2 regions of the Bradyrhizobium sp. SZCCHNR2028 genome follow, and region 1 is predicted to be linked to the other one. Evidence: riboswitches for the same ligand, from Rfam matches in the RefSeq annotation. Region 1 holds a riboswitch; the other holds the start of a gene.
The links. Region 1 has a riboswitch for cobalamin ahead of QX121_RS30060 (HupE/UreJ family protein). Riboswitches for the same ligand answer to the same signal wherever they lie in the genome.

Region 1 (3,400 bases):
TGATCCAGCAGGCTCCTGAGCGCCGGCACGAAATCATCGGCAACGGTGCAGCACAGGCAGCCGTTCGACAGCTCGACGATGCGATCCTCCGGACAGTCCGGCACGCCGCAGCCTTTCAGGATGTCGCCGTCGATGCCGACATCGCCGAACTCGTTGACGATGATGGCGAGCCGGCGGCCATTCGCGGTCTCGATCAGGTTGCGCACCAGCGTGGTCTTGCCGGCGCCGAGGAAGCCGGTGACGATGGTGCAAGGCGTCTTGGCGAACGACTTCGTCATGGCGATACGATCTCTCGTTTCAGCGTGGTGCTGACAGCGCGGGAACGCGCGCAACGGTGTTCTTGCGGATGTATTCGGGACGCTCGCGCCAGGCCGGCAGGCCGGCGTCATGGCGCTGATGCAGCTGCGCGAATGTCAGCACATCCTGAACATGCAGATCCGGATCGAGCGCGCCGAGCACGTAGGTCCATTTGCCCGGCGCCGTCACTGCAACCGTGCACGCACGATTGCAGTTGGACAGGCACTCGACGCCGACCACGGCGACACCGGCGCGCTGCGCGGTCGTCAACGTCTCGATCGCGGCGAGCAGACGGGCTCCGGCCCGCGGCTGATCAGGCGGCGCAGCTTCCGTCACCTGCGTGCGGCAGGTGACACAGACGAACAGCGTCGTCTCACCAATCTCCGATGCGGACATCAATCAGCCGATCACGCCGGCTGCGGTCGCCGCGGCGACGCCGCCCACCAGCACGATGGCGGCGCCCGCGAGCCGCAGCGCTAGCGGCGCAGCCGCCTTGGCTTTCGCCGACAGCAGCCCGGTGCCGAGGAACGCGCCGGCGGCGATGAGGGTCTGGATCACGAGCAGACCGGCGAGATAGGCCCCGAGCGGGGTGTTCTCTGCCCCGACGATCGATTCACCCAGCGCATAGCCGTGGACGAGGCCGGTCACGGCGAACAGGCCGGCGACGGGCAGCACACCGAAACCGCCACGCATCACCACCACCAGACCGACCACGACGGTGGTCAGGCCGACCAGCAGCTCGGCAGCCGGGATGTTGGCCTTGGCCACATGAAGGCCGACGCCCGCAATCATCGCGGTGGTGAAGGCGAGCACCGGCGCGAAGCCGCGGCCCAGAAGCGCTGCAACGATGCCCGCACCGACGATGGCGGCCAGATGGTCGATTCCGATCACAGGATGGCCGAGGCCGGACAGCAGGCCCTGCGCAAACGTCTGCGGCAGTTTGCCATCCATCATGTGATGCGCGAAGGCGGGATCGGCGGCGAGCAGCACCAGGCTCGCGGCTGCAAAGGTCGTGGTACGGGTCAACTTCATGGCCGTCTCCGTCGCTTGCCGGCTCCCCAGAGGACCGGACGATGCGCTGCATCCGACGGCATCCCGCCCATCCCGGCGGGATCAGAACCAGCATCGCGACTCCCCGCGCGACGGGTCGGCCAACAGCAATGTCGACGGCAGGTCTCCTGGCTCTCGGGTCACCGCATGAAGCCACCTTCCCGGTTTCCCAGTGGTGCTTTGGCCTCACACTCGCCGATTACAGTTGCGGGGGCAGCCACGGCCTTGGGTCAAGAACCCGCACCGTGTTCCCTAAATCTCTCCTTTCGGAGAACCGTCATCTGTTAGATACGGGTCGCGCCAAAGCCCGTCAATCGGAATCGTCCCCCATGGTCCCCGCCCGCCCGCATCCCGCCCTGCCGCGCCTCACCCTGGTGCTCGGTGGCGCGCGTTCCGGCAAGAGCCGTCATGCCGAGGCGCTCGTGACCGCCCTTCCCGCACCTTGGACCTATGTTGCGACCGCGCAGGCGTTCGACGATGAGATGAAGGACCGAATCGCGCAGCACAAAGCGCGCCGCACCGAGGGATGGCAGACGTTGGAGACCTCGCATGATCTTGCAGGCCTGGTCCGTGCACGGGCAAATTCGAGCGCGCCGATGCTGATCGATTGCCTGACGCTGTGGCTCAGCAATGTGATGCTCGCCGACATGAACGTGGCGGCAAGATCAGCCGAGTTGATCGACGCGCTCAGGAACGCGCGTGGCCCGATCGTGGCCGTGTCCAACGAAGTCGGACTCGGCATCGTGCCGGACAATGCGCTTGCCCGCGCCTTCCGTGATGCGCAGGGACGGCTGAACCAGAACGTCGCGGCCGTCGCGGATCGCGTGATCCTGATGGCGGCCGGCCTGCCGCTGACATTGAAGTAACGGGAAGGACATGCCGATGACCGAAAGCGCCGACGATTCACGCCACAAGGCGAAGATGGAGAACCGCAAGGCGGTGCAGGATGCCGAGGTCGCCTCCAAGACCGTCGAGAAGGGCCTGCTGATCGTTCACACCGGCAAGGGCAAGGGCAAATCGACGGCGGCCTGGGGCCTGATGCTGCGCGCACTCGGCCGCGGTTTTCGCATCGGCGTCGTGCAGTTCGGCAAGGGCGCGTGGGAAACCGGCGAGCGCAAGGCGATCGAGCGGTTCGGCGACCAGGTGTCGTGGCACACGCTCGGCGAAGGCTTTACGTGGGAGACGCAAGATCGCGCGCGCGACGTCGCCGCGGCCGAGCGCGCCTGGACGAAGGCTCGGGAATTGCTGGCGGATCCTTCGATCCGGCTGCTCGTTCTCGACGAGCTCAACATCGCGCTGCGCTATGATCACCTTGATATCGCAGATATCGTCGCCACGCTCGCCGCGCGCCGTCCCGATCTGCACGTGGTGGTCACCGGGCGCAACGCCAAGCCGGAGCTGATCGAGGCCGCCGATCTCGTCACCGAGATGAACCTCGTGAAGCATCACTTCGCAGCCGGCGTGAAGGCGCAGGAAGGCATCGAGTACTGAGCTCATGAGCGCGCGCGCCATCATGTTCCAGGGCACCGGCTCCGACGTCGGCAAATCGCTGATCGTCGCGGGGCTCGCGCGCGCGCTGACATTGCGCGGCCTCAAGGTGGCGCCGTTCAAGCCACAGAACATGTCGAACAATGCCGCCGTCACCGCTGATGGCGGCGAGATCGGACGCGCGCAAGCGCTGCAGGCGCGCGCGGCGCGGCGGCCGACGACCGTGCACATGAACCCGGTACTGCTGAAGCCGCAGAGCGAGATCGGGTCGCAGGTCGTGGTCCAGGGCCGCGTCATCGGCAATGCCAAGGCATCCGCCTATCAGGCGATGAAACCGCAATTGATGGCGGCGGTGCTCGACAGCTTCCATCACCTCGCAGCGGATGCCGACATCGTGCTGGTCGAAGGCGCAGGCTCCGCCTCCGAGATCAACCTGCGCGGCGGCGACATCGCCAACATGGGTTTCGCGCAAGCGACGCAGATTCCGGTGGTGCTGATCGGCGATATCGATCGGGGCGGCGTGATTGCGAGCCTGGTCGGCACCAGGACTGTGATCCCGCCGGAC
Region 2 (3,400 bases), on a different contig from region 1:
CGTCGTCCCCCTCTACGCGTATCGCCTTAATTTTCCGTATCCGTGTTTCTCCGGGGTACTACGTCCTCCGACCCTAACGCGTTGTTATCGCCCGTGCCGAAAACTGCTCCGGCCGAGAGCCTTGCAGCGGGATCACAAGCGCGTCGCTGTCGCTCCGGCCATCCGGACAAACGAGCGCGATCGTGTCACAGCCAGAACAGCTTCCGCCTTCAGAACACTCCATCATCACCGAGCTCGAAGAGGCCGTCCGCAGCGGCTCCTCGGCGAAGCGCGTCAACACGCTGCGCCAGGTCACCAATCTGTTCCTGCATGACGGCGAACGCCTCACCGAGGACCAGATCAAGGTGTTCGACAATGTGCTGTGCATGCTGGTCTCGCGAGTAGAGACCCGCGCGCGGGCCGAGCTCTCCAAGCATCTCGCGCCGGTCGACTACGCGCCCGTCGAATTGATCCAGCAGCTCGCCCGTGACGACGAAATCTCGGTGGCCGAGAGCGTGCTGATGCACTCGAGCCGGCTGACCGAGCATACGCTGGTCGAGGTCGCGGCGACCAAGGGCCAGGATCACCTGATGGCGATCTCCAGCCGTCCGCATCTGACCGAGGCGGTGACCGACATCATCGTCGACCGCGGCGAGCGCCGGGTCATCCGCAAGCTCGCCAACAACCAGACCGCGCGCTTCTCCGATACCGGCTATTCCGGGATGATGGCGCATGCCGCGGATGACGACGAGCTGTCCGAGATCATCGGGCTGCGCGTCGACCTGCCCACCAAGCACCTGCGCGACCTCTTGCGCCGCGCCACCGAAGCCGTGCGCGCCAAGCTGATGTCCTCGGCGCCGCCGGCGTTGCAGCAGGAGATCAAGAAGATCCTCAAGGCCATCGCGGACGTCGCGCGCAGCGACGGCGGCCTGGTCGGCCGCGACTTCACGCTCGCCGAAGACGCCGTCAAGCGCATGAAGGGGCTGAACGAGCTCAACGATGCCGCCATCGCCTTCTTCGCCGAGACCCGCCGCTTCGGCGAGGTTTCCGCCGCACTCGGCCTGCTCAACAACGTCCCGACCGAGATGATGGCCAAGGTGCTCGAGGGCCCGCGCACCGACATCGTGCTGATCCCCTGCCGTGCCGCCAGGCTGGCCTGGTCGGTGGTGGCGAAGATCCTGACCCACCGGCCGATCAAGCACGCCATCGACAGCGACACCCTGAAGCTCGCCGAGCGCGACTATGCCCGGCTGTCGCTCGACACCGCCCAGCGCACGCTGCGGTTCTGGATGGTGCATAACAAGGTCGAGAAGTGAGCGGGTGCTCACAAGACGCAATCCTCATCAGCAACGACTCGCGAGCCTCCTCATACTCCGCTGTCGTCCCTGCGAACGCGGGGACGACAGCTATGGTTGTCGCAGGCGGCCGGGCATCATCAAGCCGACCGGCCAGCGTTATCGCCAGGAGATCGCCGGGCGCCGGATTGACTTTGGTGCGCCCGCACTCCTACGGTGATCGTGACGGTGCCCCTCGACCGGGGCTCAAAAGGGAATGCGGTGCCGGATGCGTCTCGCAAGAGACGTGATCGAAGGCCGCAGCTGCCCCCGCAACTGTAAGCGGCGAATCTCGCGTCATAGGCCACTGGGAAATCTCGGTCCCGGGAAGGCGACGTGGAGGTGATGACCCGCGAGCCAGGAGACCTGCCGTCAGCCGTGGTCACACGCGAGGATGCCGGTCGGGGCGTTATTGGCATCGTTTTCAGGCAGGTCTGCAAAGGTCTGCGTGAGACCTCGTTCGCGGTGACGTGCCACTGACGTCATGCCGAGGTCACTCGTGTCTCCCGTTCCCCATGCCAGGCGGCATCGCGCCGTTCTGTCGTCGCTCTGCGTCCTCGCGTCGTTTGCGCTGCTCGGTGCTTTCCCGGCAGCCGCGCAGCAATCCGCCTCCCCCAACCTTTTGCCGCCGGTCGAGGTTGACGCGCCGCGCAAGCCGGTTGCCGCAGGGCCGGCGGTGTCCGGCGGTTCTCCAACCCGCAACGCCGCGCGACGGCAGACGCCGGCTGCAAAGCCGGCAGCGCCGGCCAGCGCCCCCGTCGCCGTCAGCCCGACCGGCGTTGTGACGCCGGTCGCCAACGTCGCGAATGCGATCACCGTGGTGACCGACAAGGATATCGCCGCGCAGCAGGCCCGCACCGTGCCGGACATCCTGAGCACGGTCCCCGGATTGAACATCGTGCAGGCCGGCGGCCCGGGCGGCCAGACCAACGTCTTCATGCGCGGCACCAATGCCAACCACACCAAGCTCATCATCGACGGCATCGACGCAGGCGACGTCACCAACGGCAACGGCGCGTTCGATTTCGCGCATGTGCTCGCCGCCGACATCCAGCAGCTCGAGGTGCTGCGCGGGCCGCAGAGCGGACTGTACGGCTCCGATGCCATCGGCGGCGTCATCTCGGTGATCACGCGCAAGGGCGACGGACCTGCGCGGGCGACCGCCTCGATCGAGAGCGGCTCGTTCAAGACCTTCAACCAGTCAGCCGGCGTCAGCGGCTCCCAGGACAATGTCAACTACGCAGTCAACGTCGCGCGTCTGCACGCCGGTGACGTTCCGGTGACCCCGTGGCAATTGCTGCCTGCGGGGCAGAAGGCCATCGGCAACGCCTACGACAACGTCACCGCCTCGTCCAAGCTCGGCGTCGATCTCAACGAGGCCTGGACGCTCAATTCGGTGGTCCGCTACACTGACGCCACCCTGCTGTTCACCGGCGACAGCGGCTTTCCCAGCTTTCCCGACGCCGCCCAGAGCAACCACACCATCCATCAACTGGCGACGCGCGAGGAAGCCGTATGGTCGCTGCTCGGCGGCCGCATCAGGAACTACTTCGGCGTCAACTATGTGAACAACTGGTCGTCCGATCTGACGGCCGGCAATCCCGTCGCCGCGGTCGCGACCGGCGAGCGCATCAAATATGACTGGCACGCGGTGACCGAGCTCGCCCCGCGCAACAACCTGATCGTCGGCCTGGAGCAGCAGACCGAACGGCTGAAGACCACCGACCTTTCGGCCGAGAACGGCAACAAGGCCGGCTTCGTCGAGCTGCAGACCGAGTTCGCGAAGCGCTGGTTCGTCGTGGCGAGCCTGCGCAACGACGTCAACGACCAGTTCGGCGGCCATGGCACCTACCGGATCGCGCCGGCGGTGATCCTGCCGGTCACCGAGACCAAGCTGAAGGCGAGCTACGGCACCGGCTTCAAGGCACCGACCTTGAGCCAGTTGCACCAGGATTTCCCGGCGTTCAACTTCTTCGCCAATCCCAACCTCCGGCCGGAGCAGAGCGCCGGCTACGATGCCGGTTTCGAGCAGCCGCTGTTCGACGATCGCGTCCGCTTCGGCACGACCTACTTCCACAACAGCATCA

Region 2: linked by a shared signal. The riboswitch ahead of QX121_RS04875 (TonB-dependent receptor plug domain-containing protein) and the one ahead of QX121_RS30060 (HupE/UreJ family protein) in region 1 are both predicted to bind cobalamin.

Annotation. Positions count from the first base shown of each region.
Region 1 covers NZ_JAUHJF010000032.1:42,632-46,031, forward strand. Annotated here, with positions in the region: gene cobW (cobalamin biosynthesis protein CobW) at 1-278, opposite strand, end outside; gene QX121_RS30055 (DUF1636 domain-containing protein) at 298-693, opposite strand; gene QX121_RS30060 (HupE/UreJ family protein) at 697-1,329, opposite strand; cobalamin riboswitch at 1,448-1,641, opposite strand; gene cobU (bifunctional adenosylcobinamide kinase/adenosylcobinamide-phosphate guanylyltransferase) at 1,677-2,213, shown strand; gene cobO (cob(I)yrinic acid a,c-diamide adenosyltransferase) at 2,230-2,838, shown strand; gene QX121_RS30075 (cobyric acid synthase) at 2,843-3,400, shown strand, end outside.
Region 2 covers NZ_JAUHJF010000002.1:375,373-378,772, reverse strand. Annotated here, with positions in the region: gene QX121_RS04880 (DUF2336 domain-containing protein) at 183-1,295, shown strand; cobalamin riboswitch at 1,484-1,702, shown strand; gene QX121_RS04875 (TonB-dependent receptor plug domain-containing protein) at 1,798-3,400, shown strand, end outside.